DNA from 2 places in the Virgibacillus halodenitrificans genome. Region 1 is predicted to be linked to the other one. Evidence: a T-box and tRNA genes for the amino acid it is inferred to sense, from the RefSeq annotation. Region 1 holds a T-box; the other holds one or more tRNA genes.
The links. The T-box of region 1 lies ahead of leuS (leucine--tRNA ligase). A T-box ahead of a tRNA ligase gene usually reads a tRNA of that ligase, here a tRNA-Leu.
Positions count from the first base shown of each region.

Region 1 (4,798 bases):
ATGTAAATTTTCAAAGTCCTCGGTAACTTTTTTAACTGTTTCATGATACACCTTTTCAAGGGTCGGATTTATTTTATCGCTAATCTTTTCTGATGGTTTACCATCTTCAGTGATCATTAATCTCCAAATGCGATCAAGAAAACGCCTTGCACCATCTAGTCCATTTGTTGACCACGCTACCGCTGCATCTAATGGTCCCATAAACATTTCATATAAACGTAGTGTATCTGCTCCATGAGACACTACAATATCATCTGGGTTTACTACATTCCCTTTAGATTTACTCATTTTTTCATTACCTTCCCCAAGGATCATTCCTTGGTTAAATAATTTCATAAATGGCTCTTTAGTTGGGACAACACCGATATCAAATAAGAATTTATGCCAGAAGCGAGCATACAATAGATGGAGTACAGCATGTTCAGCCCCCCCAATATATATATCAATTGGCAACCACTCTTGCAGTGCTTTCGGATCTGCTAATTGATTTGGGTTATCTGGGTCGATATAACGTAAGAAGTACCAACAGCTACCTGCCCATTGAGGCATTGTGTTTGTTTCACGACGCCCCTTCATGCCTGTTTCCGGATCAACCACATTTACCCAATCACTATTCGCTAAAGGTGATTCACCTGTACCAGATGGTTTGATTTCTGTCATAGTTGGAAGTTCTAATGGAAGATCTGTTTCAGGTACAGCGGTCATTGTTCCATCTTCCCAATGAATGATCGGAATTGGCTCTCCCCAATAACGTTGTCTTGAGAATAACCAATCACGTAAACGATACGTAATTTTTCGAGAGCCTTTATTATTTTCCTCGAGCCATTCAATCATTTTACTGATTGCCGCATTTTTATTCAGCCCGTTTAGAAAACCAGAGTTAACCAGCACCCCATCTCCGGTGTATGCTTCTTTGGAAACATCTCCTCCAGTAACCACTTCCGTAATAGGTAATTCAAACTTCCTGGCAAATTCAAAATCGCGTTCATCATGTGCAGGAACTGCCATAATAGCACCTGTGCCATAAGACATAAGCACGTAATCCGCAATCCATATAGGCATCTTTTCCCCATTTACTGGGTTAATTGCATAAGCTCCGGTAAATACTCCGGTCTTCTCTTTTGCAAGATCCGTCCGTTCCAGATCAGATTTTGTTTGAATTTTATTTAAGTAACCTTCGACCTCTTCTTTATGATCATTTGTTACAATTTTTTCAACAAACGGATGCTCGGGCGCAAGCACTGCGTAGGTTGCTCCAAACAACGTATCAGGTCTCGTGGTAAACACAGTAAAGCTTTCTTCAAAACCGTCGATTTTAAATGTAACCTCTGCACCTTCAGAGCGGCCAATCCAGTTTCGCTGCATATCCTTAATACTTTCAGGCCAATCCACATCTTCAAGATCTTCCAACAAGCGATCAGCATAGGCAGTAATTTTTAGCATCCATTGTTTCATCGGTTTACGTACAACCGGATGACCACCGCGTTCACTTTTTCCATCTATTACTTCCTCATTGGCTAGTACCGTCCCCAATGCCGGACACCAGTTTACCGCAACCTCATCCATATATGCGAGACCTTTTTCATACAATTTCGTGAATATCCATTGGGTCCACTTATAATAATTCGGATCTGTTGTATTTATTTCTCTATCCCAATCATATGAAAAGCCTAACTCTTGAATCTGCCTCTTGAAGGTGGCAATATTTTTAGCAGTAAATTCTTTTGGGCTGTTACCTGTATCAAGAGCGTATTGTTCTGCCGGAAGGCCAAAAGCGTCCCACCCCATTGGATGTAGTACTTCATACCCCTGCATTCTTTTCATTCTTGAAAATATATCTGTAGCTGTATACCCTTCCGGATGCCCAACATGAAGACCAGCCCCCGATGGGTACGGAAACATATCAAGCGCATAAACTTTTTCTTTCTCTGAAAATGTATTGGTTTTAAATGTCTTTTTTTCTAACCAATATTCTTGCCACTTCTTTTCAATTTCTCGATGATTAAAACTCATTATTTTTTCCTCCTTATACATAAAAAAAGCCACTCATCCCTACAAATAGGGACGAGAGACTTTAACTTCCCGCGGTACCACCCAAATTAACACAAATGTGTTCACTTGTATCTATAACGCAGATATACGGCAGAAATTACTTGTTTTCACTTCTGCAACTTTAAAGGTGAGTTCATATACACTTCAACGACAGTTTTCACCAATCACTGCCTCTCTTTGCCTGAGAATGTATATTACTAATCCTTCGCATCGTCGATATATTATGTATCTCGAATTGTAATGAAAGGAGATTGCTTTGTCAAGGAAATTCCTTGCTAGTTCTGTTAGAATAATTATATCCTCAAAAATGAAGGAGTTAAATATGTTAAAGGGAATATTAAATTTTGCTCATTATTTATTGGAAGAATCAGTAAATCCGGGAGACACAACAATCGATGCTACTTGTGGTAATGGGAATGATACCTTATTTTTGAGTAGAATTGTCGGAACGAATGGACATGTTATTGCTTGTGACATTCAACAACAAGCAATAGATGCTACAAGACAAAGATTAGTTGAACATAATCGTTTTAACGTTTCATTCATTCAAGATAGCCATGCACGACTAAAAAAATATATAAATAAGGATACCCAAATAGGCGGAGCTATATTTAATCTTGGATATTTACCTAAAAGTGATAAGTTGATTATTACAAATGGAGAATCTACTATTTCTGCAATAGAAAGTATTCTGGATTTCTTAAAGCAGGGCCGACTTATCGTTTTAGTCGTATATCATGGTCATCCAGGAGGAGAAGAAGAAAAGAACATTGTCCTGAAACACGTAATGAATTTGGATCAAAACGATTACAATGTAGTTCAATATGGCTTTATCAATCAAAAAAACAATCCACCATTTATTATCGCTATTGAGAAAAAATAATAAGAAATATCGTATTTTAAAGGAGGATTACTATGGAATACCACGCCTATAAAGGAAAAGTACCCACTGTACATGAAACAGCTTTTATTGCTAAGGATGCCACTATCATTGGTGATGTATCCATAGACGAACAAACAAGTGTCTGGTTCAAAACTGTTATAAGAGGAGATGTAGCTCCAACAAAAATAGGTAAAAGAGTTAGTATCCAGGACTTAACTATGCTTCATCAAAGTCCGAATCTGCCTCTTATTATAGAAGATGATGTTACCATCGGCCATCAGGTAACCTTACATTCCGCAGTAATTAAGAAAAACGCTCTTATCGGTATGGGCTCTATTATATTGGACGGTGCAGAAGTTGGAGAGAATGCATTTATTGGTGCAGGTAGCCTTATTCCTCCGGGCAAAAAAATTCCACCAAATGTATTGGCATTAGGAAGACCTGCTAAAGTAGTGAGGGAATTGAATGAAAAAGATTATGCAGAAATGGATAGAATAAGAAATTCCTACGTAGAAAAAGGAAAATATTATAAAGACAATACAGATCTATAGTACAAAGGCAACTTAGGCTTTACAAAAACGTCCACGGCCAGTCAGTAAAACGATGAACAACATTATTCAGAATTAACAAAGGCTATTGCAGCTAATCCAGCTGCAATTGCCTTTGATTTTAATTCAATGTTAAAGCTTTAAGCTCTTCTACTTTATCTGTTTTTTCCCAAGGAAATAATAGGTCAGTTCTTCCAAAATGTCCGTAAGCAGCAGTACTTTTGAAAATCGGTTTCTGTAGATCCAGCATACGGATAATTCCAGCCGGTCGAAGATCAAATAACTTGCGAACGGCTTCAACTAATACTTCTTCACTGACTTTTCCTGTTCCAAAAGTATTAATGGCAATAGAAACCGGTTCAGCTACACCGATTGCGTATGCTAGTTGAACCTCACAAGATTTAGCCAATTCGGCTGCCACAATATTTTTCGCAACATAACGAGCAGCATATGCAGCAGAACGGTCTACTTTCGTTGAATCTTTCCCACTAAACGCTCCTCCGCCATGACGAGCGTATCCTCCATACGTGTCTACAATTATTTTACGACCAGTTAACCCAGCATCACCTTGTGGACCTCCAATAACAAAGCGACCAGTTGGATTTATAAAGTACTTTGTATTTTCATCTAACAAATCATTTGGTACTACAGGCCGAATTACTTCTTCAATAATGTCGTTTTCAATTTGCTCTAAAGTAATATCTTGATGGTGCTGCGTAGAGATTACAATAGTATCTATGCGTATAGGTTGGTCATTTTCATCATATTCTACGGTTACCTGTGTTTTTCCATCAGGTCGTAAATATTCAAGTATCTTATCTTTTCTTACATCAGCCAACCGCTTCGCTAATTTATGTGCAAGAGAAATAGGCAGTGGCATAAGCTCGTCTGTCTCATCACAGGCAAAACCAAACATCAAGCCTTGGTCTCCAGCCCCAATCGCAGCAATCTCATCATCACTCATTTTCCCCTGCCGAGCCTCGAGGGCCTTATCTACTCCACCAGCTATATCTGGGGATTGTTCATCAATTGCTGTTAGTACAGCACAGGTTTCTGCATCGAAACCAAATTTAGCTCGTGTGTAACCAATGTCCTTTATAGTTTGTCTTACAATTGCAGGAATATCAACATAAGTAGTTGTTGATATTTCTCCGGAAACTAATACAAGCCCAGTTGTTACTGTTGTCTCACATGCAACACGGGCATAAGGATCTGTTTTTAAAATTTCATCAAGAATTGCATCAGATATTTGGTCAGATATTTTATCAGGATGCCCTTCTGTTACTGATTCAGATGTAAACAAACGACGATTTGC
Region 1 covers NZ_CP017962.1:2,345,561-2,350,358, forward strand. Annotated here, with positions in the region: gene leuS (leucine--tRNA ligase) at 1-2,013, opposite strand, end outside; T-box leader at 2,058-2,272, opposite strand; gene BME96_RS12205 (tRNA 5-(aminomethyl)-2-thiouridylate-methyltransferase MnmM) at 2,375-2,935, shown strand; gene BME96_RS12210 (gamma carbonic anhydrase) at 2,968-3,486, shown strand; gene metK (methionine adenosyltransferase) at 3,605-4,798, opposite strand, start outside.

Region 2 (4,798 bases), 1.6 Mb from region 1:
GGGCTAATTCCGTTTCGCTCGCCGCTACTTGGGAAATCGCATTTGCTTTCTCTTCCTCCGGGTACTGAGATGTTTCAGTTCCCCGGGTCTGCCTCACATAGCCTATGTATTCAGCTATGCGTACTGTTCCATTACGAACAGTGGGTTCCCCCATTCGGAAATTCTCGGATCGATGTCTACTTACGACTCCCCGAGACATATCGGTGTTAGTCCCGTCCTTCTTCGGCTCCTAGTACCAAGGCATCCACCGTGCGCCCTTATTCACTTAACTATTTTTACAATGAATAAGCGTGCTAATTTCTTAGCCTTGCTTTTATTTAAATCTAGCTTTGGCTCCTAGCGACTAGCGCGACTTCCTTCCCCTTCGTACAATAAGTCAACATCGATTCATTTACATTCATCGTGTTTCCTTTATCTCCTACGGGTCAGTCCAGTCCGTACGTCGCTGAGCAGTCGCCTCAGCTTTTTATTTGATGTCGTTGTTACTCTTATTTAGTTTTCAAGGTACAAAAAGAGAGATTCGCTCTCTCAAAACTGAACCAAACAACCATGTATGTCCTTACCGGAAGACCCGAAGGTCCTCGGCGTTCCGTTCTAAATCCTTAGAAAGGAGGTGATCCAGCCGCACCTTCCGATACGGCTACCTTGTTACGACTTCACCCCAATCATTGGTCCCACCTTCGGCGGCTGGCTCCAAAAGGTTACCTCACCGACTTCGGGTGTTACCAACTCTCGTGGTGTGACGGGCGGTGTGTACAAGGCCCGGGAACGTATTCACCGCGGCATGCTGATCCGCGATTACTAGCGATTCCGGCTTCATGCAGGCGAGTTGCAGCCTGCAATCCGAACTGAGAATGGTTTTATGGGATTTGCTTGACCTCGCGGTTTTGCTTCCCTTTGTTCCATCCATTGTAGCACGTGTGTAGCCCAGGTCATAAGGGGCATGATGATTTGACGTCATCCCCACCTTCCTCCGGTTTGTCACCGGCAGTCACCTTAGAGTGCCCAACTAAATGCTGGCAACTAAGATCAAGGGTTGCGCTCGTTGCGGGACTTAACCCAACATCTCACGACACGAGCTGACGACAACCATGCACCACCTGTCACTCTGTCCCCGAAGGGAACTCGGTATCTCTACCGATTGCAGAGGATGTCAAGACCTGGTAAGGTTCTTCGCGTTGCGTCGAATTAAACCACATGCTCCACCGCTTGTGCGGGCCCCCGTCAATTCTTTTGAGTTTCAGCCTTGCGGCCGTACTCCCCAGGCGGAGTGCTTAATGCGTTAACTTCAGCACTAAGGGGCGGAAACCCCCTAACACCTAGCACTCATCGTTTACGGCGTGGACTACCAGGGTATCTAATCCTGTTCGCTCCCCACGCTTTCGCGCCTCAGCGTCAGTTACAGACCAGAGAGTCGCCTTCGCCACTGGTGTTCCTCCACATCTCTACGCATTTCACCGCTACACGTGGAATTCCACTCTCCTCTTCTGTACTCAAGTCCTCCAGTTTCCAATGACCCTCCACGGTTGAGCCGTGGGCTTTCACATCAGACTTAAAGGACCGCCTGCGCGCGCTTTACGCCCAATAATTCCGGACAACGCTTGCCCCCTACGTATTACCGCGGCTGCTGGCACGTAGTTAGCCGGGGCTTTCTGGTTAGGTACCGTCAAGGTGCCGCCCTATTCGAACGGCACTTGTTCTTCCCTAACAACAGAGCTTTACGATCCGAAAACCTTCATCACTCACGCGGCGTTGCTCCGTCAGACTTTCGTCCATTGCGGAAGATTCCCTACTGCTGCCTCCCGTAGGAGTCTGGGCCGTGTCTCAGTCCCAGTGTGGCCGATCACCCTCTCAGGTCGGCTACGCATCGTTGCCTTGGTGAGCCGTTACCTCACCAACTAGCTAATGCGCCGCGGGCCCATCTGTAAGTGGTAGCTAAAAGCCACCTTTCAACTTTCCATCAGGTGATGAAAAGTATTATCCGGTATTAGCCCCGGTTTCCCGGGGTTATCCCAGTCTTACAGGCAGGTTGCCCACGTGTTACTCACCCGTCCGCCGCTCGTTCCACAAGCGTCACCTCCGAAGAGGATCAGCTTGCTTCCCGCGCTCGACTTGCATGTATTAGGCACGCCGCCAGCGTTCGTCCTGAGCCAAGATCAAACTCTCCATAAAAGTTTGAATAAGATCGACACCAATCAATCTTATCTCATGTCTTAGCTGCAGAAGCGTTAACTTCTGGCTTTTTAAAAATTAACGAAAAACGTCATGTTTTTCTTGACATACTGGTTGTTTTGTTCAGTTTTCAAAGAACGAATGTAATAATTGGTGGAGCCTAGCGGGATCGAACCGCTGACCTCCTGCGTGCAAGGCAGGCGCTCTCCCAGCTGAGCTAAGGCCCCTTATTTAAATGGTCGGGAAGACAGGATTTGAACCTGCGACCCCATGGTCCCAAACCATGTGCTCTACCAAGCTGAGCTACTTCCCGTATAATGGCGCGCCCGAGAGGAGTCGAACCCCTAACCTCTTGATCCGTAGTCAAACGCTCTATCCAATTGAGCTACGGGCGCTAAATGGTGCCGAGGGCCGGACTCGAACCGGCACGGTAGAACCTACCGCAGGATTTTAAGTCCTGTGCGTCTGCCAATTCCGCCACCCCGGCTATGGCTTGGAGCGGAAGACGGGATTCGAACCCGCGACCCCCACCTTGGCAAGGTGGTGTTCTACCACTGAACTACTTCCGCATATACAATTAAATGGTGCGGGTGGAGGGAGTTGAACCCCCACGTCCGAAGACACTAGATCCTAAGTCTAGCGCGTCTGCCAATTCCGCCACACCCGCAAATGGTGAGCCATGAAGGATTCGAACCTTCGACCCTCTGATTAAAAGTCAGATGCTCTACCAACTGAGCTAATGGCTCGTACTAGATGTAATTATAACATCATATTAATTGTATATAGTATATAAGATAATGGTGCCGGCCAGAGGACTTGAACCCCCAACCTACTGATTACAAGTCAGTTGCTCTACCAATTGAGCTAGGCCGGCATAAATGGTGGAGGATGCAGGGCTCGAACCTGCGACCCCCTGCTTGTAAGGCAGGTGCTCTCCCAGCTGAGCTAATCCTCCAATACATTTTTCACTTCTTAAATAATAACATGTCCGCCTGGCGGCGTCCTACTCTTGCAGGGACAAAGTCCCAACTACCATCGGCGCTGGAGAGCTTAACTTCTGTGTTCGGCATGAGAACAGGTGTGACCTCTCCGCTATTGCTACCAGACCATCCTTAAAAACAAGGACAAGACATATTATATGCATTTTCGTGAAAAAATGCAAGGGTTTTTTTAAATTTATACCCTAAAAACTAAATAAGAGAAAAACAACGACGATCAAAGAAGAAAATTAGTTAAGTCCTCGATCTATTAGTATCCGTCAGCTCCACGTGTCACCACGCTTCCACCTCGGACCTATCAACCTCATCGTCTCTGAGGGATCTTACTCACTCGAAGTGATGGGAAGTCTCATCTTGAGGGGGGCTTCATGCTTAGATGCTTTCAGCACTTATCCTTGCCACACGTAGCTACCCAGCTATGCTCCTGGCGGAACAACTGGTACACCAGCGGTGTGTCCATCCCGGTCCTCTCGTACTAAGGACAGCTCCTCTCAAACTTCCAACGCCCACGACGGATAGGGACCGAACTGTCTCACGACGTTCTGAACCCAGCTCGCGTACCGCTTTAATGGGCGAACAGCCCAACCCTTGGGACCGACTACAGCCCCAGGATGCGATGAGCCGACATCGAGGTGCCAAACCTCCCCGTCGATGTGAACTCTTGGGGGAGATAAGCCTGTTATCCCCGGGGTAGCTTTTATCCGTTGAGCGATGGCCCTTCCATGCGGAACCACCGGATCACTAAGCCCGACTTTCGTCCCTGCTCGACTTGTAGGTCTCGCAGTCAAGCTCCCTTCTGCCTTTACACTCTACGAATGATTTCCAACCATTCTGAGGGAACCTTTGGGCGCCTCCGTTACCTTTTGGGAGGCGACCGCCCCAGTCAAACTGCCCGCCTGACACTGTCTCCGGACCGGATCACGGCCCTGGGTTAGAATGGTCGTACAGCCAGGGTGGTATCCCACGGATGCCTCCACCGAAGCTGGCGCTCCGGTTTCCAAGGCTCCCACCTATCCTGTACAAGCTGTACAAACATTCAATATCAGGCTACAGTAAAGCTCCACGGGGTCTTTCCGTCCTGTCGCGGGTAATGCGCATCTTCACGCATAGTATAATTTCACCGGGTCTCTCGTTGAGACAGTGCCCAAGTCGTTGCACCTTTCGTGCGGGTCGGAACTTACCCGACAAGGAATTTCGCTACCTTAGGACCGTTATAGTTACGGCCGCCGTTTACTGGGGCTTCGGTTCTGCGCTTCGCGTAAGCTAACGCTTCCCCTTAACCTTCCAGCACCGGGCAGGTGTCAGCCCCTATACTTCGCCTTTCGGCTTCGCAGAGACCTGTGTTTTTGCTAAACAGTCGCTTGGGCCTATTCACTGCGGCTCCTCCTTAAAGGAGCACCCCTTCTCCCGAAGTTACGGGGTCATTTTGCCGAGTTCCTTAACGAGAGTTCTCCCGCTCACCTTAGGATTCTCTCCTCGCCTACCTGTGTCGGTTTGCGGTACGGGCACCTATGAACTCACTAGAGGATTTTCTTGGCAGTGTGAAATCAGGAACTTCGGTACTCTATTTCCCTCCCCATCACAGCTTGAAATTGTTGGACGGATTTGCCTATCCAACTTTCTCACTG
Region 2 covers NZ_CP017962.1:105,049-109,846, reverse strand. Annotated here, with positions in the region: rRNA gene BME96_RS00565 (23S ribosomal RNA) at 1-271, opposite strand, end outside; rRNA gene BME96_RS00560 (16S ribosomal RNA) at 607-2,172, opposite strand; tRNA gene BME96_RS00555 (tRNA-Ala) at 2,324-2,399, opposite strand; tRNA gene BME96_RS00550 (tRNA-Pro) at 2,409-2,485, opposite strand; tRNA gene BME96_RS00545 (tRNA-Arg) at 2,491-2,567, opposite strand; tRNA gene BME96_RS00540 (tRNA-Leu) at 2,572-2,659, opposite strand; tRNA gene BME96_RS00535 (tRNA-Gly) at 2,667-2,741, opposite strand; tRNA gene BME96_RS00530 (tRNA-Leu) at 2,755-2,839, opposite strand; tRNA gene BME96_RS00525 (tRNA-Lys) at 2,843-2,918, opposite strand; tRNA gene BME96_RS00520 (tRNA-Thr) at 2,971-3,046, opposite strand; tRNA gene BME96_RS00515 (tRNA-Val) at 3,052-3,127, opposite strand; rRNA gene rrf (5S ribosomal RNA) at 3,163-3,278, opposite strand; rRNA gene BME96_RS00505 (23S ribosomal RNA) at 3,401-4,798, opposite strand, start outside.
Region 2: it encodes a tRNA-Leu, which carries the amino acid that the T-box ahead of leuS (leucine--tRNA ligase) is inferred to sense. The anticodon was not compared.